Regions from separate parts of the Yersinia hibernica genome, predicted to be linked through region 2. Evidence: predicted binding sites of a transcription regulator. Region 2 holds the regulator's gene; each other region holds the start of a gene.

Region 1 (7,343 bases), 2.0 Mb from region 2:
CGCCAGCAAATCGCCCGCCGCGCCATGACGTTAGGGATGTTGGCCAGCCCGACGGATATCACCATTACCCATGGGTGTATGGAGGCGCTGCAATTGGCGCTACGGGTGACCACCAAACCGGGGGATTGTGTCGGCCTGGAGTCGCCGACTTATTTCTATTTGATGCCCTTATTGGCAAGCCTCGGGTTAAAAGCAGTGGAGATTCCCACGGACCCACAGCAGGGTATCTCATTGGATGTATTGGCATTGTTGCTTGAAGAAGGGCGTCTGAATGCATTGATTGCTATGCCGACGGTGCAGAATCCTTTGGGCTATACCATGCCACTTGCCGCGAAAAAACGATTGGCGCAGCTGATGAACGATCATCAAGTACCACTGATTGAAGATGGGTTATATGCCGAAATTCAATTTGGCTCGACTCTATCACCGGCAGTTAAAGCTTTTGATCGTGACGGTTGGGTGCTGTTTTGCTCCAGCTTTACTAAAACATTAGCCCCGGATTTCCGTGTTGGCTGGATTGACGGTGGGCGCTTTGCAGAAGCATTGCACAAGCTCAAAGCCGTTTCTTCAATGGCAGAACCGGTGCTGTTGTCCGAAACATTGGCGCTATTTCTTGAATCCGGTGGCTATGACCACCATTTACGCAGCTTGCGCCGCCGCTATGCACAACAAGTCCAGCAAGCTCAACAACTGATTACCCGCTATTTCCCGCGGGGAACCACAGTGACACAGCCGGCTGGTGGGTTTGTCTTTTGGGTGGAATTCCCTGCTAGCGTCGATACCGTTGCACTGTTCCATCAATTGTTGCAAGAGCAGATTTGCCTGACACCGGGGACGCTTTATTCACCCAGTGGCCGTTATCGCCATGCATTCCGCCTATCCTGCTGTTATCCATTCAATAGCCGCTATACCGGGGCATTGGAGCGGCTGGGAGCGGTTGCCTGTGAAATTAGCGGCTTGCCCGCGGGAATGTCGTGGCAACCGGTGCAGGAGGCTACTGCCGAAAGAGATGCATCCTGATACACTATCCATCTTGATGCACAATCAGTGCTATCCTATCTCCAACTTTAGCGAAATATCGTGCCCATAGCGGCATGTACGGGCCAATACTATGAAAGAACATGCAGAAATCAAGCGCCTCAGCGACATGCTGGATGCGTTGAACCACAAAGATCCTATTGTTATTCAGCAGGGGAATGTGGATTTAATCGCGCAGCATATGAAAGAAAAAGAGAAGCTGGCGGCTGAAATTCAGCGTTTGAAAGAAGTGCGGGTTAAAAACCTGAGTGCTGAAGCCCAGAAACTGGCTCAACTGCCCTTTAGCCGCGCCATTACCAAGAAAGAGCAAGCTGATATGGGCTCTTTGAAGAAAGCGGCGCGCGGTATTGTGGTGGTTCACCCAATGACGGCATTAGGCCGCGAGATGGGCCTGAAAGAAGTGACCGGTTACGCCAAAAAAGCATTCTGATGACTGCTTCTGAGCAACCCAGGTGCGCGGTACTTGCCGCCACCTGGTTTGTTTTTGTCGGTTTATCATTCAAAAGAGTGCTGGCGATGTTTAACCATTAATCACGTCTTGGTAGCTTGCTATTCCCCAGTAAACGTCGATTAAAGTCCTCAATTTTCCCTTCTGCAATCCGCGTCAACATGGTTTTGCTCCAACTGGCTGATAGCCCGGATACCGCTAATAAGCGGCGATACTGTTCTTCATCGAACGGCATATGCCAAGCAATGGCGATGGCTTCAGAGACGGAGATATCGCTAGTCCGCGCTAGCAGTGTTAAAGAATGGCTTTCACTGACTTTGCCGGGTGAAATCACCCGATACAGCCAACCGCAGTAGCCGGTTTGCTGCATCAACACTGACATATCCTCAATGGCAAAATGGAAGTTAAGTTTGTAGCAAGGTGAGCGCGGTTGCGTCACCTGAATGATGGCATCCCCCCAGTGATAGATATCCCCCATAAATACATTTTTCTCGGTCATGCCGAGGGTGGATAGGTTTTCACCATAAGCCGGGGGCGAGAAAACATCAGCCTGTTCAGGGAATTGCTGTGCCCAGTGAGTGTAATGCTCGCGGGGATAATGACATAACGCCCGATCCGGGCCGCCGTGAAAGCGCGTTTCGGCCTGTTCATCACCCTCCAGACCCAACGCTGTGAGCATAATGCCCCCCTGAACCTGACGTTTGCCAATGGCGCTGGGGGAGCTGCCGCTGTAAGGCTCAATTTTGCCGATATAAACCTGTGGATATTTCATCTGCTCTCTTTGCCTATGTTCAGGGGGGAGCTCAGAATACCCTGCCTAAGGGCAGGGTTCCAAGGTTTAACGGCGAATCAGAACGTTTCCCAATTATCCTGCTGAGTGATGCGATTAGCCTCTGTGGCCGGGCGTGGTGATGTTGCACGCGGGGGGGGGCTATGACTTTGCGCGGGTTCAGTTTCTGTTTCTGACAGCCGGAATACAGCCACGGCTTGCGCCAATAAGATAGCTTGCTCCGCTAATGAGTCGGCGGCGGCGGCGGACTCTTCCACCAATGCGGCATTCTGTTGAGTGGTGCTGTCCATTTCCGAAATAGCCTGGCTGACCTGAGTGATACCCCGGCTTTGTTCATCAGAGGCCGAGGCAATTTCTGCCATGATATCGCGCACATGAGTCACGGAGCGGACAATATCTTCCATGGTTTGGCCCGCATTTTGTACCAGCGATGTCCCGGCATTCACTTGAGATACTGACTCGCCAATCAACCCCTCAATTTCTTTCGCTGCTTGCGCACTGCGTTGTGCCAGATTACGCACTTCGCTTGCCACCACGGCAAAACCACGGCCTTGCTCACCGGCGCGAGCTGCTTCAACTGCGGCATTCAGTGCCAAAATATTGGTCTGGAAAGCAATGCTGTTAATCACTGAGGTGATTTCAGAAATCCGTCGAGAGCTACCCGAAATATCATTCATGGTGCGCACCACATCATTAACCAGCTTGCCACCTTGTTGTGCGGTTTGTGATGCCTCCGTTGCCAGTTGATTAGCGTGATGGGCATTATCGGCATTTTGTTTCACCGTGGCATTTAACTGCTCCATACTGGCCGCGGTTTCTTCTACGGCCGCTGCTTGTTGTTCGGTGCGGGATGATAAATCAGTATTACCGGCGGCAATCTCGCCGGAGGCATGAGACACCTGACTGACACCAATGCGGATTTCATCAATCATCGCGCGCAGATTTTCATTCATTCGGGCCACCGCATTCATCAGCAAGCCCAATTCATCAGTACGGGTTGAGGTGGTTGCTGCGGTTAAATCACCAGTGGCAATGCGCTCGGCCATCGCCAGCGTAGTGCGCAGTGGCACGGTGATCTGGCGGGTCATGCGCCATGAAATCAGCAGACCAAAGAGTAGCGCCGCGATGGCTGAAATAGTTAACTGCAATTGCGCGTTATTGATTTCGTCGTGGGTGCCTTGTAGCTCTTGGGTGAACAGATAGGTTGCCAACTTATTCAATTCATTGGCATTGGCTTCCATCACTTTACCGACTTCCAGCTCTTGCTGATAAGCCGGTAAATAAGCCAATACATTATCTTTATAGATGTGAAGGCTGGAGATAACCGGGGCTAATAGTTTTTGCTGCTCGGCTGATAACACTGGCATGAAAGCATTTGCGGCGCTGTTAGCAATATTGATCGAAGTTATTAATGAAGATTCTGCATCTTGGTTGCGATCCAGCAATAAACCACGCGCGTTATAGCGCACAGTCATTAATTTTTGGTTCATTTCAGCCAGTAGAATCTGGGTGTTGGTATCCGCGCCCTCATTGAGCAAGCTTTGTTGTAATTCATTGAGGTTCTTCTGAGTTTCAGAGATATTCCAACTTTTGCGTACGTCGTCCTTATGAGCGACTGCGTTGACAAAATTAGTCTGTTGTTGCAGATATTCTTCTACTACATCGGCAATATTACTGATCGTTTTGTGGTTGCTTTTTGACCAGTTAAGCTCGTCGCTTTGAGACAGCAAGGTTTTTATCTTGTTGATATGCTCAGAATTTTCTTTGATGTATTTCAAATCATAAGTGCGTTCATATAGCGCGCGGTTATATTTTGCCTGATTGGCTTCATCATTAATTTTGTAGCTTAAATCGACTTTATAAGCATGTTCTTCAATAGCGGAGAAATGATATGCGGTGGTACCTGCGATAATGCCAACCAACAACAACATCAGGAAAAAGCTTAATCCGAGCTTTTTACCGACTTTCATGTTTTCAAAGTGACCAAAAACTTTGCTAAATCCTGCCATGTTCTTCTCCGTTATGCGGTGTTTTTGCTGCAAATCAATCAGCGTAGGTGAGTTTGGGGAGGTCTAGTTATTAGAGGATTTCGGGGAACTGGCGGTATGTGGGGCAGCCTTGGCAAGAGTGCTTTTCCCAAACGTTTTTGTGACAACATTCATGCCATCAATGCCATCAATGCCATCAATGCCAGCAACCTTCTTGTACAATCTATCGGCAGGTATTGACTAAACTTTAACAATAAAAAATGCCAGCAAGGCGGCCTTGCTGGCATTATTAATGATACTTCTGCGAGTTTTCGCTAATTATTTCGCTTGGGCGAAACGTGCTGCTGCTTCGTCCCAGTTGACCACGTTCCAGAATGCTTTGATGTAGTCTGGGCGGCGGTTTTGGAATTTCAGATAGTAAGCATGTTCCCACACATCTAGGCCAATAATTGGGAAGCCAGATGCGCCAGAAACGGCTTCACCCATCAGCGGGCTGTCTTGGTTAGCTGTAGAAACAACCGCCAGTTTGCCGTCGTCTTTCAGTACCAGCCATGCCCAACCTGAGCCGAAACGCGTTGCCGCAGCTTGTTCAAATTTTTCTTTGAAGCTGTCAACGCTGCCGAAATCGCGCTCAATAGCGGCTTTCAGATCACCGGCCAGAGTGGTGCCCAATTTCAGGCCTTTCCAGAACAGGCTGTGGTTAGCGTGGCCGCCGGCATTGTTGCGCATGAAAGTGCGTTTTTCAGCTGGAACTTTGTCCAGATCTTTGATCAGCTCTTCAACACTCAGTTTAGCCAGCTCAGGGAAGCTCTCCAACACCGTGTTTGCATTGTTAACATAGGTTTGGTGGTGTTTGGTGTGATGGATTTCCATCGTCTGCTTATCGAAATGGGGTTCCAGGGCGTCATAAGCATAAGGCAGGGATGGCAGTGAGTAACTCATAATCATCGTCTCCGTAGGTGTAGGGCGGCACAAAAAAAGTAAGCGCCGCGTAAGCATTCGGATCATTATAGTTAATTAAATGATATTGAAAATGATTATCAATGCCGTACTAATTGTGTGGTCTTTTATTCGCTAATCCGCTGCGGATGGGTGTAAACCGTTGCTCTGCCGGGCTTGCTGAAGCCAATCAAGGTGAGATTACAGCGCTCGGCGACGGCAACTGCTAAGGTTGTTGCAGCAGAAACTGCAAATAAAATCTCGGCTCCGCACATGGCGGTTTTCTGTACCATTTCATAGCTGGCCCGGCTGGAAACCAGCACCGCACCTTGTTGCCACGGCTGCTTGGCCCGCACCCCAAGTAATTTATCCAGGGCCACGTGGCGGCCAACATCTTCACAACCGCCCAATAATTCACCTTGTGGATTAATCCACGCCGCAGCATGGGTGCATCCCGTCAATTGACCGACCGTTTGTACTTGTTTGAGCTGTGCAAGTGCACTATCCAATTGATTTAAATTAAATGTTTGGGTGAACGGCAGTGGCGTGATAGGCCGGAAAATATCATCCAGTTGCTCAATACCGCAAACACCACATCCGGTGCGGCCTGCCATGGCGCGGCGGCGTTCTTTCAAACCGGCAAAACGGCGGCTGGATAACTCAATGTTAACTTCAATGCCATTACAGTTGGGGGTGACATCAATGGCGTAGATTTCTTGTGGTGCGCTAATAATGCCTTCTGACAGTGAAAATCCCAGTGCAAAAGCCGCCAAATCTTTGGGTGTGGCCATCATGACCACATGAGAAATGCCGTTGTACACCAAGGCAACCGGCACTTCTTCTGCCAGCCAATCCAATTGCGGCTCGGCCAGGTGATGGCGCTGTAGCACGTTGAGTTGCTTGGCGCCGCAGATTTCGGTGGTGAAGTCAATTTCTGAAGGTTTGATCTGGCTCACTATGCGGTCCTGAAAGTTATAATCCATAATCACAATGTGGTAACATTCACATTAAGAATAGTGTGGCTTTATTCCGTTATTAGAAATGTATCCCACACTGAAAAGCTGGATATCGCGTCAGCGATTTTAACGCCTCCCATTTCGTTGAGGGAAGTGTGAACTGAAATAATGTGACAATGAACGAAGGAGAGACCCATGCAGGTCAGCAGAAGGCAGTTCTTTAAGATCTGCGCTGGCGGTATGGCGGGAACCACGGTCGCGGCACTCGGCTTTACGCCGTCGGTGGCGCTGGCGGAAACGCGCAATTATAAATTGCTGCGCGCCCGTGAGACGCGGAATACCTGCACATATTGCTCTGTCGGTTGTGGGCTGTTGATGTACAGCCTTGGCGACGGTGCGAAAAACGCCAAAGAAAGTATTTTCCACATTGAAGGGGATCCGGATCATCCGGTAAACCGTGGGGCACTTTGTCCAAAAGGTGCGGGGCTGGTGGACTTTATCCACAGCGAAAGTCGCCTGAAATACCCAGAATATCGGGCACCGGGTTCTGATAAATGGCAGAGAATCACTTGGAATGATGCATTTGACCGCATTGCCAAGCTGATGAAAGCAGACCGGGACGCCAACTTCATTAAGACCAATGACGCCGGTGTTACCGTCAACCGTTGGCTGAGTACCGGTATGCTGTGTGCTTCGGCATCCAGTAATGAAACGGGTTATTTGACCCAGAAATTTAGTCGCGCTCTCGGCATGCTTGCCGTAGACAACCAAGCACGTGTCTGACACGGACCAACGGTAGCAAGTCTTGCTCCAACATTTGGTCGCGGTGCGATGACCAACCACTGGGTTGATATCAAGAACGCAGACTTAATTATCGTCATGGGCGGTAATGCGGCAGAAGCGCATCCGGTGGGGTTCCGCTGGGCGATGGAAGCCAAAATCCACAACAATGCCAAATTGCTGGTGATAGACCCACGCTTTACCCGTACTGCATCGGTGGCTGACTTCTATACGCCAATCCGCTCCGGTACTGATATTGCGTTCCTGTCCGGCGTGTTGTTGTATCTGATGACCAACGAAAAAATTAACCGCGAATACGTCGAGGCCTATACCAACGCCAGCCTGCTGGTGCGGGAAGATTTTACCTTCGATGATGGTTTGTTCAGTGGTTATGATGCCGAAAA
Region 2 (7,343 bases):
AGAAAACTACCGGCCTGAAACGTGTAAACCGAATCGTCAGAAATTTCTGATGTAAATCCCTTGTAGTACCGCTACCTATGGCAAAAGAACAAACGGACCGCACGACGCTGGATCTGTTCGCAGATGAACGCCGTCCGGGGCGCCCGAAAACAAACCCATTATCCCGTGATGAACAGCTTAGAATTAATAAGCGAAATCAACTACGGCGCGATAAAGTACGTGGCTTACGACGCGTGGAACTGAAGATTAATGCCGATGCCGTCGATGCTCTCAACAGCCTTGCTGAGCAGCGTAACATCAGCCGCAGTGAACTGATTGAACAGATGTTGCTGGCTCAATTAGCGCACTCACAAGAAGGGTTTTAACCCTACCGGTTATCACGACGGCGTGGCGTAAGTGATTGCGCCACGCCAATATCCTCACCCTAAATTTAAACACACCGGATTAGAACGTTTCCCAGTTGGCATGGTTATCCACCTTGGTCACCGGCGTCGCCACCAGTATCTTGACCCGCGGCTTAACCGTCGCTTTTGCCTGCGCATCTTCTGCGCGCAATTTAAACACCGCCACCGCTTGGTTTAGCTGAGTCGCTTGTTCCTCAAGTGAAGCCGCCGCACGGGAAGCTTCTTGTACTAATGCGGCATTTTGCTGAGTCACACTGTCCATTTCAGCCACCGCCTGCCCGACCTGAGCTATCCCTTTACTTTGCTCATCAGAGGCAGAAGCAATTTCCCCCATCAGATCAGTAACATTAGTGATGGAGCGGACAATTTCATCCATCGTTACCCCAGCACTTTCTACCAATGCGGAACCGCTGCTCACCCGGTTCACTGACTCCGTGATTAAACTATCAATCTCTTTTGCCGCCTGCGCACTACGCTGGGCAAGATTGCGTACTTCACTGGCGACCACGGCGAAACCACGACCTTGCTCCCCCGCCCGGGCCGCTTCCACAGCAGCATTCAGCGCCAGAATATTAGTCTGGAAAGCTATACTGTTAATCACAGTTGTGATTTCCGCGATTTTGCGTGAACTGGCCGAAATCTCATCCATGGTATGCACCACATCGGCCACCAGCGCTCCGCCTTTTTTCGCCGTAATAGAAGCATTTGCCGCCAATTGGCTGGCATGATGGGCATTATCTGCATTGTGTTTTACCGTGGCGGTTAACTGCTCCATGCTGGCAGCCGTCTGTTCCAATGCCGCCGCCTGCTGCTCCGTGCGTGATGATAAATCCGTATTGCCAGCAGAAATTTCTGCCGCCCCGTGATAAATCCCATCAGTGCTGTTACGGATAGCTTTGACCGTATTCACCAAGCTGCCTTGCACATCACGCAGCAGCGGAAATAATTGCCCGACACAGTTGCGGCCAAAATCAGCAATGGGCTGACCCAGTTGGCCTGAAGCAATCACCCGAAAATGGGCGCGGATATCATCCAATGGGCGAACCATGTTGACGAGCAGATAGCGGTCTGTTGCCAATAAAATCACTAATCCTGCCACCAAAGCAGCAATTAATATCATGCTGCTCACTTTTGTCAGATGCGTAAATTGCTCTTTAGCCACCCCAATGGCCTTTGATGCCGCCTGATTAAAACTCTCCGCCACAGAACCATATTGGCGGCTCAGCGCGGGGACGGTCTTTTTCGCTACATCTTGATAAACCGCACTATTATTATCCATCGCCGCCTGATAAAGCGGCATAACACCTTGCTCAATTAATCCACTCCACCCATTAATCACGGCACTGACTAACGCGGGGTCAAGCTGTGCATGGTCAATGGCTTTAAACTGCGCTAGCGCTTTTTTCAGATTCTCAAGTGCTACATTGGATGATTTAAGTTCTTTATCGGCATCGGTCAGGTTACCGCTCTGACGATAATCCACTGCACGGGCAAGGCGTGTCACCATCCGAAAGTATTGTTCCGTCCCCTGATTCACCAAATTCATGTTTTCCACCAACACGCTATTAGCATTAGAGGATTGTGTCAGTTGGTTCAGTGATAACAATGTATAAGCGGATACCCCACCCCATAGCAGGCAAAATGCCCCAAGTACCCAAAGTAGTGCGGCTCTGATAGTAATATTTCTTAACAACTGCATGCTCGTTCCCCTTATATATCGGATAGTTACCGTTAGACGCTCGGGTGTTATTTGATGACCGAAAAGCAATAAAGGACGCTCCATACAGCTCACGACAACTCCTTTCCCAGCAGACTTTCATCTGATGGTTCTCCCCCTGGCACCGCAAATTGCAACCTTTCAGTTACACGAAGGTTATCGGCAATGGTGTTATAAGGTTGAGCGACTCACAAAAATTTAATATCGCATAAACTTGATATCGGCATGGCGAGATTTTCTGGCATTATATCGCCCTATACATGTGTTATATTATCGGGCAGAGTGCTTGGTAATTTTCACAATTATTTGAATTTAAAAGGTATTAAGTTATATGGCAACTGTAGGCATTTTCTTTGGCAGCGATACTGGCAATACCGAAAACATTGCCAAGATGATCCAAAAGCAACTGGGCAAAGAGGTTGCTGAGGTTCACGACATTGCCAAAAGCAGCAAAGAAGATTTGGAAGGCTTCGATATTTTGCTGATCGGGATCCCAACCTGGTATTACGGTGAAGCCCAGTGCGATTGGGATGATTTCTTCCCGACACTGGAAGAGATTGATTTCAATGGCAAACTGGTCGCCTTGTTTGGTTGTGGTGATCAGGAAGACTATGCAGAATATTTCTGTGATGCGATGGGAACCGTGCGCGATATTATTGAACCGCGCGGTGCTGCAATCGTCGGCCACTGGCCAACCGCCGGCTATCACTTCGAAGCCTCCAAAGGCTTAGCGGATGATGATCACTTTATTGGTTTAGCCATTGATGAAGACAGACAACCAGAACTGACCAATGAACGTGTGCAAGCTTGGGTAAAACAAATCAGTGAAGAACTGAATTTGGCCGAGATCGCAGGCTAATTTGTCATGCCCGCTAAATCCTTCAAGAAGCAGCCAGGCAACCAACGCCTTGCCGCTTGAAGTGTAACGGGTAAATCGGAAACGCGAGGTTGATGTTCTACATTGCCGCGCGTTTTCGTTACCGCCCCACACTCGCCATACTCTGTTAAGCCACCCACAAATCCGCATCTTCATCCGCGCAAAATGAAAATAAACCGCTACAAATTTGTAACGTTACGTCTGGCGGCCATATACTTAAATGATGCAACAATCCCATTCATCAATACATTGCATGATTAATCTGACAAAGTGTGCAATTATACCTTTGTTAACAACCACGGTTTTCATTTGGGGCTAGCAGTTCTATAATGAGACGCAATTGTAATTATTGCGCCACGGATGTCATAGGCTGAACAGCCTTAATTTGAATCGATAGTAACAGGACTGAATCCGCATGACTGACAACAACAAAGCCTTAAAAAACGCTGGCCTTAAAGTAACACTGCCCCGGCTTAAGATTCTGGAAGTGTTGCAAGACCCGGCATGCCACCACGTCAGCGCGGAAGATCTTTATAAAAAGCTGATCGATATCGGTGAAGAAATTGGTTTGGCGACGGTGTATCGAGTCCTAAATCAATTTGATGATGCCGGTATTGTTACCCGCCATAATTTCGAGGGCGGCAAATCAGTCTTTGAGCTGACGCAGCAGCATCATCACGATCACCTGATTTGCCTGGATTGCGGTAAAGTGATTGAGTTTAGTAATGAATCCATTGAGTCACTTCAACGTGAAATTGCTAAACAGCATGGTATCAAGCTGACCAATCACAGCCTGTATCTGTACGGCCACTGTGAAACCGGCGATTGCCGTGAAAATGAGTCTGCGCACGATAAAGTATAGAGATTTTAAGCACTGAGATTTTAAGTACCCAATAGCCTTAGGGTGTGTTTTTAATCCGGACCAGAACATACCCCATCCGCAAGATGGCCGCCTTTCCCGCCCAGCTATCCGAGATAACCTCGGTCGGGAGTCAGGTGGTCATTATTATTTATACCCTCCGCCCACAATTCCCTGCATAAAATAAATCTAACGCAAAAAAAAACCCCGGACTTGCCGGGGGAAAACCATCAACTCAACTTCACTTAATAATGTTTACCTAAAAATCGGATAAACAGGAGTTAACATCAGACACAGCGGTTTAAAACAAAAATCAAACTTTAACCGGCTCCGCGCGGCTACTACGTTTACCATCCGGGCTGCTCGAGCGGATCAGCATGTCACCGCTGATTTTAGGCTGAACCTTGGCATCATATTTGTGCCATTGCTGGCCGCCATCAGTGGAATACTCAATAATCAGCCCCGGCAAGGAGATATTGGCTTCCAATACACCGTTGACAACACGCGCCCCCGGCACCGGCAAGCGGTATGCAATACCGGCTTTATCCAATTTTGCCAGTTCGCGTTGACCCATGAGATTAGCAAATAGCTGCCAATCGGCATTTAACGCTTTGGTATCAACCATGTGCGTTGCGCCGCTGTACTCGCGACCCGCTTTATAATCCTGCTCCCAAGAAGCACGATGCCAGGCCCGTTCAGCCAGAGGTAATACCCGTGGGAAAATCATGTACTCCATTTGCTCATCCGTCCGCACGGTTTCATTCCACGATTGCCCAGAAATACCGTGCACACCCGGCCATGGCTTATCACTCTTCGCACTGAAGTGATTACCGTCGCGGTCAACCGAAGTTTCAGCATTTTGTGGCATGTTATCGGGGGCGAAACTAAAGACTTTAGCTTCATCATTAAAACGAGTGGCCCAGTAGTAACCGCGTTCATTTGGGTTAACTTCATACGGCATATCGAAATAAACGTAATCCGGATTTGAGGCCACCACTTCATAACCTTTGTTGGCCCAATCATTGATGGAATCGGCACCGCCCCAATAGAGAGTATCCCAGAAGTTAACGCCAACCCGTTTGGTGGCAAAGGCTTTGGCATCTTTGGCATCTTTCAAACCATCTTGCCAGGCTTGCATTTTTTCGATGCCATGGGCATTAACCAGCTTGCTGACTTCAATGGCAAAGTGGCTGGAAAGGTGCTCAACATCCTGAACTTTGCCTTGCTTGACCCAATCCTGACATACCTGTGATTTGGCCCACGGCTTATCTTCCACACTCTTATCAATGATGCCTTTACCCGGCTCAAGCGGGCTATTTTTATCCTGGAACCCGGCACCCAGACGAATGTTTTTCGCCTCATCACCGCCGAAATGCCAGGTGGTCAGCGGCATCCCCGCTTCTTTGTGCATCTGGGCCATTTCGCCAATCACTTTGTCGACAAAGCGTTTTGAAGAATCCAAGCATGGGTTCAGATAACTTTTACGCTCATAGAACTGAACCGAAGTGGTGTTAGAGTCATCTGTCGGGTCAACCAAGCGGAATTCGTTAGCTTCTTGCTCTTTGCCCTGCTTCATCAAATTGTTGTAACGCGCCTCCATCGATACCACTGCCGCACGAGCATGAGCGGGCATATCAATTTCAGGAATGACTTCAATCTGGCGAGCTTTGGCGTATTTCAGAATTTCAATATAATCATCACGGGTAAAATGGCCGGAACCCAGATTATTGCTCTCTGGGCCAGAACCCAATTGCGGCAGTAAACAGGTGTTTTCCGTCAAATCGTGGCAGCGCTTGCTCCCCACATCTGTCAATTCTGGCAGCCCTGGGATCTCAATGCGCCAGCCTTCATCATCACTCAAGTGGAAGTGGAATTTGTTCAGCTTATATGCCGCCATCTGGTCCAGTAAACGCAGCACCGCATCTTTAGTTTTGAAGTTACGGCCGACATCAAGGAAAACACCACGATATTCAAAACGCGGCGCATCTTTTGCTTCCAATGTCGCTATTTTCTGGCTGCCATCCGTCGGCACTAAAGAAAGAATCGATTGCAAACCATAGAACACCCCGGCGGGGTCAAAACCAATAACTTGCGCCCCCTGCTCGCCGATTTTCAGCTCATAGGCACCGGAAACGGCTAATTCGCCATTAAAGGCCGCCGGCTGGATTGAGGTTTTAATCGGGAACCCGGCAGAGTTGGCCGTCAGGCCGAGTAATTCAAAACGCTGCTGGGCAGCCTCGGCCGCGGGCTTGGGTAATGCACTCAAATCCAGAGCCACACCTTTAGTTAAATCAGCATCTTGGGCGTGAATCTTCACTTCCATAGGGGTGGGGATAATCTGCCCGCGCAGGTTTGCCGCCGCCAATGTTTTTACCGCTTCATTTTTGCTAAAGCGCGATTGCGGTGTCATCAGCACATTATTATCGTCTTTGGTGCGCTTCCATTGATCGCCGGTAAATTGAGTCAAATACTCGTTAATATCCTCAGTATCAGTGCTTTTTAGCACTTTTGGCTGCGCATCACCTGAAGTGGCATACCAACGCGGCATAAAGTCGGTGGCAAATAACTGCCAGTATTCGCCAGTGATAGGGATTTCAACCGCTTGATTCGCCGGGAAGCCGGTAAATTTGGCGCTAGGCTCAATTTTGTGTAGGTCACCGGTCAGGTGAGTAATGGTAAATTGGTCGTTATCTACCGTCAGGATCTGACGAATGCTATGGAAGTAAATGGCCCAGTCCTGGCCTTTTATCTCATCCCCGGTGTTGGTCAGAGTAATTAATACCTTATTACATGAGGCCCAGTCAGCACCCAATTTAGCGCAATCCACGCCATTTTCAGCAGCACGGTTATCCAGCACTTTATAGTTAACTTTCAACGTGCTGAGCTGATCAACAATCTGCTGATTGGTGGTGTCCGCATGTGCGTACCCCATCAAGCCAAAGGTTGCGGTTATCGCCGCTAACGCATTTAATCTGAATTTGTTCATCACTAACCTCATCCTTAATAAATAACCGTTGCCAAAGCCACTACTGAAGTATTGTCGCTGACAGAATTATTGTTAGTTCAACTGCCTGATATGGATTAATTTTTGTTGTGGATTAATTGTTGTGGATTAATTATTGCTGCGAATTTCTTGCCAAAGCTTGCCACACTGCGCGTCATAAGCCTGGCCATTGCCCGTATGGGCCGCATCAATACAGCGCTGATAATCCAATACGCGGACAGTCTCTTTGTCGGTAAAGGCTTGGTGCGCTTTCTCTTGTTTCAAAACATTCAGCACCGCTTTGCAGGGAATTAATCTTTCCGGCTGGCCTTCGCTAGCATTGATACAGGCGCTGTATGCTTGCTTCAGTTTACTGTCTTCTGGCTGAACCGGGCCAGGTGTGGCACAAGCAGTTAATCCCATCACCGCGGTAATAATAAAAAGTATTTTTTTCATGCTGACACTCCATTATGACCCCGGCACACCGGCCGGGGTTGGCAATC
Region 3 (7,343 bases), 1.8 Mb from region 2:
GGCGCGCTATATCCTGATGGAGCGCTTTGCTGAAGATGCCACTTTGTTGGCAAAAGTGCGCCAATATCTGTGGAAAAACGCCCATTTAGTCGCCAAAGTGGTGGAGGGCAAAGAGCAGGAAGGCGCTAAATTCCGCGATTATTTTGATCACCACGAACCCATTGCCCAAGTTCCTTCACACCGCGCACTGGCGATGTTCCGTGGCCGTAATGAGGGCGTGCTGCAACTGGCGCTGAATCCAGATCCGCAGTTTGACGAACCGCCGCGCGAAAGCCAAGGCGAGCAGATTATTATCAATCATCTGGATTTACGCCTGAATAATGCCCCAGCGGATAACTGGCGCAAAGCGGTGGTCAACTGGACATGGCGTATTAAGGTGCTGTTGCATCTTGAAACTGAACTGATGAGCACACTGCGTGAGCGGGCTGAAGACGAAGCTATCAATGTATTCGCGCGTAACATGCAAGATTTGCTGATGGCCGCACCAGCAGGGATGCGCGCCACCATGGGCCTTGATCCCGGCCTACGTACCGGGGTGAAAGTGGCGGTGGTTGATGCTACCGGTAAGCTGGTGGCCTTCGATACCATCTATCCCCACACCGGCCAGGCGGCTAAAGCTGCGGCGGTGGTCGCCGCCCTGTGTATCAAGCATCAGGTGGAATTGGTGGCCATTGGTAATGGCACCGCATCACGGGAAACCGAGCGTTTCTTTGCTGAACTGCAACAGCAATATCCGGCGGTAACCGCGCAGAAAGTGATTGTCAGTGAAGCTGGGGCCTCGGTTTATTCGGCCTCAGAGTTGGCCGCGCTGGAGTTCCCGGATCTCGATGTTTCCATCCGTGGCGCAGTTTCTATTGCGCGCCGGCTGCAAGATCCGTTGGCGGAATTGGTGAAAATCGATCCAAAATCCATTGGGGTCGGCCAATATCAGCATGATGTCAGCCAAAGCCAACTGGCGAAAAAGCTCGATGCAGTCGTAGAAGACTGCGTAAACGCCGTTGGGGTGGATCTGAACACTGCATCAGTGCCGCTGCTGACCCGAGTCGCCGGCCTGACCCGCATGATGGCGCAGAACATTGTAAGCTGGCGTGATGAGAATGGCCGCTTCCATAACCGTGAGCAATTACTGAAAGTCAGCCGCTTAGGGCCAAAAGCTTTTGAGCAGTGTGCCGGTTTCTTGCGCATCAACCACGGGGATAACCCACTGGATGCATCCACGGTGCATCCAGAAGCCTATCCGGTCGTCGAGCGCATTTTGGCCGCCACCGAGCAAGCTTTGCAGGACTTAATGGGCAATGCCACGGCCTTGCGCAACCTGAATGCTGGTGATTTTACCACCGAGAAATTTGGCGTGCCGACCGTGACTGACATCCTGCGCGAGCTGGAAAAACCGGGCCGAGATCCGCGTCCAGAGTTTAAAACCGCGACCTTTGCCGAGGGGGTCGAAACACTGAATGACCTCACCCCGGGGATGATCCTTGAGGGGGCGGTGACGAACGTAACCAACTTTGGCGCGTTCGTGGATATCGGCGTCCATCAGGATGGTCTGGTGCATATCTCATCACTGGCAGATAAGTTTGTCGATGACCCGCATAAGGTGGTGAAAGCGGGGGATATTGTCAAAGTGAAAGTCATGGAAGTGGATTTGCAGCGCAAGCGCATTGCCCTGAGCATGCGCCTTGATGAACAACCGGGTGAAAGTGGCTCACGCCGGGGTAATGGTGGCGAAAACCGTGCCAATACCAATAATGATAACCGGGGTGCCAGCCGCCCACGCAATAATAATGAATCCCATAACCGCCCACCTGCCAAAGGGCGAGCAGACAGCAGCTCCAGTGGCAACAGTGCCATGAGTGACGCGCTGGCGGCGGCGTTTAAAAAACGCTAATACCTAAGCTTGAGGGCCACATTTTGTGGCCCTTTCTTCATCAACTTGCTGTTATGGGCATTGAATCAGGCGCGGCAAACACGCCCTAATAATATATTAAGCCGCCATAATCATATTTTTTTCTTCTATAAGATTGTAAGTTTATCCTCCAAATTAATTAGCACGCGATTATTTTCCGCCGCAATGACGCCGCTAAATTTGGCCGCGAGTGCAGCTGATTTAACATCATATTTAACATGCAGCTTAATTTATAAATAATTACGATAATATTCTGCTAGTTAATTAAAATACGAATGTTATTTGATTCAAATCATAGTGAATTAATTATGTTAATCCTCAGTGTTTCTTATGCTCAGCAGATAGTGATGGAAACATTCAGTTAACTGATTTAACTCATCATTCGCATTTGCGATCATGCTAATTTGATGGTAAAACAAGCGCAAATAGAAATCAGACTCATTAATTATAAAAATGAAATTGTAATGAATATTTACTCTTGAGCATTTGACCTGAGTTGAATATGAAAACAATTCTCACTATTATTATTTTAATCATTACGCCTTGTTTATCGACGCTAAATAATGCGAGTTGCAGGACAGTCGCTAGCCCATATGCGGCTGAGAATATGACCAGGGAAATACGCTGCATTCTGGTACGCCAATCACGATAATTAATGACCTATATCTCAAGAGGCTCTTATGCATTTGATCCCACAGCGTTCCTACAAAATTGTTGGTTTCTCACCTGAAATTAGCCCGGCTTATCGGCAGAAATTATTGTCTCTGGGTATGCTGCCCGGTTCTTCATTCAATGTTGTTCGCCTTGCGCCCTTAGGTGACCCCATTCAGATAGAAACCCGGCGGGTGAGTCTGGTGGTACGTAAGAAAGATTTGGATCTGCTGACACTCGACCTGCAACCCTAATATTTCAGGTCAACGTCTTATTCTGACTACGAGGTGATGCCACAAAGCCGCCTTGCACACTTTAATTTATTGATATTACGTTGGATCATGAAAGCACTCACCATTGGCCTGATTGGCAACCCGAATGCGGGGAAAACCACCCTTTTCAACCAGTTAACCGGTGCTCGTCAGCGGGTAGGGAACTGGGCGGGGGTCACTGTTGAGCGCAAAGAGGGCCATTTCAGCACCGCGCAACATCAGGTCACCTTGGTTGACCTGCCCGGCACATACTCGTTAACCACCATTTCAGAGCAAACGTCGCTGGATGAGCAAATTGCCTGCCACTATATTTTGAGCGGCGAAGCTGACCTGCTGATCAATGTGGTTGATGCAGCCAATCTGGAGCGAAACCTTTACCTGACACTGCAACTGATAGAATTAGGCATCCCCTGCATTGTGGCACTCAATATGCTGGATATTGCCGAAAGCCAGCACATTCATATTGATATCACAGCACTTTCTCAGCAATTGGGTTGCCCAGTGATTCCGCTGGTCTCCACCCGAGGCCGCGGTATCAATGAATTAAAAAACAGTATTGATGAGTTTCAGCCCGTGACCGACAAAGCACTGGTTAACTACCCGCCGGCGCTGCTCCAAGAAGTGGATAAACTGGTACAAGAAATGCCGGGATCCTGGCCAGTACAGCAACGCCGCTGGTTAGCACTGCAAATACTGGAGGGGGATATCTACAGCTTGACGCGCGCGGGTATCACCTCATCGCGGGTAGCATTGGCGCGAGAAAATCTGCAACAAAAACAGCATGAAGACCCAGAACTGGTGATTGCCGATGCCCGCTATCAAAGTATTGCCCACATTTGCGACCGCGTGGGCAATTCCCAGCAAGCTGAGCCCAACCGCCTGACACAAGCGCTGGATAAAGTCATCCTCAACCGCTGGCTGGGCGTGCCTATCTTCTTGTTTGTTATGTATTTAATGTTTGTATTAGCCATCAATATTGGTGGGGCTTTACAACCCATATTTGATCTCGGCTCGGCGGCTATCTTTATACAGGGGATACAATGGGTCGGTTATACCCTGCATTTCCCAGCCTGGTTGACCATTTTTCTTGCTCAAGGTGTCGGGGGCGGGATAAACACGGTGCTACCGCTGGTGCCGCAGATTGGTATGATGTATTTGTTCCTCTCGTTTTTGGAGGACTCCGGTTATATGGCTCGGGCCGCATTTGTTATGGACCGGCTGATGCAGGCGCTGGGGTTACCGGGTAAATCTTTTGTGCCCCTGATTGTTGGCTTCGGCTGCAATGTCCCGTCGATTATGGGGGCACGCACCTTGGATGCCCAGCGCGAGCGCTTGATAACCATCATGATGGCGCCATTTATGTCCTGTGGAGCGCGACTGGCTATTTTTGCCGTCTTTGCGGCGGCATTCTTCGGGCAAGACGGCGCGAGCATCGTCTTTTCTCTCTACTTGCTGGGAATTGCCGTGGCCATCCTCACCGGCCTGGTACTCAAATACACTATCATGCGCGGCGAAGCATCACCCTTTGTGATGGAATTGCCGGTCTACCACGTGCCACACCTCAAAAGTCTGCTATTACAAACCTGGCAGCGGCTGAAAGGCTTTGTGCTGCGCGCCGGGAAAGTCATTGTCATTGCCAGTATTTTTATTGGCGGCCTGAATAGTTTTTCTTTCAGCGGCAAAGCGGTGGATAGCATCAATGACTCAGCGCTGGCTGCGGTCAGTAAAGTGCTGACCCCATTACTGACCCCCATGGGCATCCATAGTGATAACTGGCAAGCAACCGTCGGCTTAGTCACCGGGGCGATGGCGAAGGAAGTGGTGGTCGGGACATTAAATACCCTGTACACCGCCGAACAAATTAAAAATGAGCCCTTTGATGCCGAAAACTTCCATTTATGGCGTGAATTAGGTGGCGCGGTTGATACCACCTGGCAGGGATTAAAAGAGACCTTTAGCCTCAGTGTGTTATCTAACCCAATTGAAGCCAGTAAAGGTGATGGCGAAATGGCGGTCGGCTCGATGGGGATGATGAGCAGCAAGTTCGGCTCCAGCATTTCAGCCTACAGCTACCTGATTTTCGTCTTGCTGTATGTGCCTTGTGTCTCGGTGATGGGGGCGATTGCGCGGGAAACCAGCCGAGGCTGGATGACGTTTTCAATACTGTGGGGGCTGAATGTTGCTTACTCACTGGCCACGTTGTTCTACCAAGCTGCCACCTTGCGCGACCATCCACAACAGAGCCTCAGCATTATCGCTTTAGTTATTATTATTAATGTTTTGATCTTATTTGGTTTGCGCCGTGCGCGGAGTCGGGTCACGGTGAGATTACCCAGTAATACCCCCACCAGCAGCTGTTGCCAAAGCTCTGGCAATGATTGCCACTAATGAGGAGGTGCTATGACCAGCCTACTGCAATTGCGTGATGCAATCGCCCTCAGCGGCAGTGCGGATGCAAATCAACTGAGTCATCAACTGGCGATGCCGTTACCTCTGGTTGAGGCTATGCTGGAAAAGTTAACCGCCATGGGCAAAATTGAGCGGATTGAACAAGATAATAGCGGGTGCCTCACCGGCAGTTGCCGCAGCTGCCCGGAGGGGCTGAATCAATGTAACACTGTGATTTATCAATTAAAAAATAAATTTTGAGTGAAATGAGATGCCCGCCTGGACATCTCTAGCAACATTATTTGTAAACATCCGCATCAGCATCAAACTTCGTCTTCTCGCGCTCGGCAATAATCACGTAATACTTACCGCCTTTCTCATCTGCCAATTTAGACAGTTCTTGCTTCACATCCATTGGTGATGTTGCTTCACCCGAGGTCGAAATAGTGCCGATCTTCTCGTAATTCTTCGCTTCTTCTTTAGTGATTTCTTTCGCCGCCATCGCGCCAAAAGAAACCCCTGTCACCACCAGAGCTACCGCCAGATTTTTCAATAAACTCATACTGAACACCTCGAAAATGAATGATTAATGTGTATCAATATTGTACTAATGCATTAGCAATTATTAATGATATTTAATATTTAGCCATTAAATCGACGATTAAATTTCCCTTGCCCGCCTTTTCCAACAGTTGCCACCGCCCACTCTCTGGTGCTAAAAACCCAGACAATAGAACACTAGCCGTGGTTCTGTCGCAAACAGTGCTGTTGTGAGAAATCGATAATTTGTTCTGAAAATTCATCAGGATGGGAAACAAATGGCGCGTGAGCGCATCCTTTCATCACCACGGATTGGCTATGCGGCCATTTGCTGTCTAATAATGAGGCCACTTTGCGGGGGACTAATCCATCCAGATAACCGTAAATGCGCAAGCAAGGAAGATAACTGTTCGCCAGCCCTTCGCGTAAATCTGCGGTGCGCAGAATATCCAGCCCCCCGGTCAACACCTCCACTGCTGGCATCTGATGCTGCAGCACCACGGCCTTCAACAAGCGGGCATCCTGGCGCGCACTTTCCGTCCCCAATGTTTGCAGGGCCAGAAAACGCTCAACAGTTCGCTGGAAATCCTCACTGAGCTGCTGCTGGAAACCCGCCAGCACTTCTGGGCGGATACCCGGCCATTCATCGTGAGCAGTAAAACACGGCGAAGAAGAAACGGTTATCAGCCCACGGACGCGCTCGGGGCGGCTCAAGGCTATCTGATTGGCAACCAACCCGCCCATTGACCAACCCAGCCATATCGCCTGTTGCGGCGCTTGTTGTAAAACAATCTCAGCCATGTCAGGCAATGACATCGCCCCAAAATCATGGCTGCGCCCATAGCCGGGGAGATCAACCAAGTGCAGGCGAAAATGCGGCGCGAGTCTGTCAATAATGCAATGCCATACCTCGGCATTCAGCCCCCATCCGTGCAGCATCACAAGATCAAGACTGCCCTCACCACAGGTGTTCCAATAGAGTTGTTTCATGCGTTAGTATCCTGTCGCCTTAGCCTTTCATCAAGGAAGATGTCTATGCTAACAATCGTCAGTCCGTGTTGGCTATGCCAGCAGCCGTTATATCACTCTAAACACGGTATTTGTTGCTACTGCCGCCGCCATCTGCCCCAGTTGCCACCCTGCTGCCCTTGCTGCGGTTTGCCGAGTCATAACCGTGTTTTGCTTTGTGGCCGCTGCCTTAGCAACCCACCGCCTTGGAGCAGCATCACTTTTGTCAGCGATTATGCCCCCCCATTGAGTGAACTCATAAAAAGGCTAAAATTTAGCGGGGTAACTTCACTGGCTCCGGCATTGGCCCGCTTATTGTTACTGCGCAGGCTCGATACCTGGCGACACGGTCATGCCACAAAACCGGACAGAATCATCAGCGTACCGCTACACCGCTGGCGCTGTTGGCGGCGCGGATATAACCAAACAGACTTATTAGCCCGCCCATTAGCACACTGGTTGGGTTGTCATTACAGCAACACCACCTTACGTCGTATCCGGGCAACCCCGCCGCAACAACAATTAAACGCCGCAGAGCGACGTAAAAATATGCGGGGAATATTTCGCTGCACGACATC

What was found. The regulator Fur, encoded in region 2, represses iron uptake genes when iron is present. The targets are predictions, from matches to a motif close to ATAATAATGAGAACNACTATCAA.
Region 1: the regulator Fur is predicted to act here: its motif matches at 5,286-5,308, upstream of sodA (superoxide dismutase [Mn]).
Region 3: the regulator Fur is predicted to act here: its motif matches at 2,409-2,431, upstream of feoA (ferrous iron transporter A).

What each region holds. Positions count from the first base shown of each region.
Region 1 is NZ_CP032487.1:4,650,544-4,657,886, reverse strand. It holds gene D5F51_RS21770 (aminotransferase-like domain-containing protein) at 1-1,020, shown strand, start outside; gene D5F51_RS21765 (YibL family ribosome-associated protein) at 1,112-1,468, shown strand; gene yiiM (6-hydroxyaminopurine reductase) at 1,566-2,258, opposite strand; gene D5F51_RS21755 (methyl-accepting chemotaxis protein) at 2,336-4,285, opposite strand; gene sodA (superoxide dismutase [Mn]) at 4,583-5,206, opposite strand; gene fdhD (formate dehydrogenase accessory sulfurtransferase FdhD) at 5,332-6,186, opposite strand; gene fdnG (formate dehydrogenase-N subunit alpha) at 6,355-7,343, shown strand, end outside.
Region 2 is NZ_CP032487.1:2,696,355-2,703,697, forward strand. It holds gene ybfE (LexA regulated protein) at 78-365, shown strand; gene D5F51_RS12775 (methyl-accepting chemotaxis protein) at 445-2,103, opposite strand; gene fldA (flavodoxin FldA) at 2,453-2,980, shown strand; gene fur (ferric iron uptake transcriptional regulator) at 3,414-3,860, shown strand; gene D5F51_RS12790 (beta-N-acetylhexosaminidase) at 4,171-6,843, opposite strand; gene chiQ (ChiQ/YbfN family lipoprotein) at 6,970-7,296, opposite strand.
Region 3 is NZ_CP032487.1:4,452,082-4,459,424, forward strand. It holds gene D5F51_RS20970 (Tex family protein) at 1-1,888, shown strand, start outside; gene feoA (ferrous iron transporter A) at 2,587-2,811, shown strand; gene feoB (Fe(2+) transporter permease subunit FeoB) at 2,899-5,217, shown strand; gene D5F51_RS20985 (FeoC-like transcriptional regulator) at 5,230-5,478, shown strand; gene D5F51_RS20990 (YdgH/BhsA/McbA-like domain containing protein) at 5,516-5,779, opposite strand; gene bioH (pimeloyl-ACP methyl ester esterase BioH) at 5,956-6,747, opposite strand; gene gntX (DNA utilization protein GntX) at 6,793-7,343, shown strand, end outside.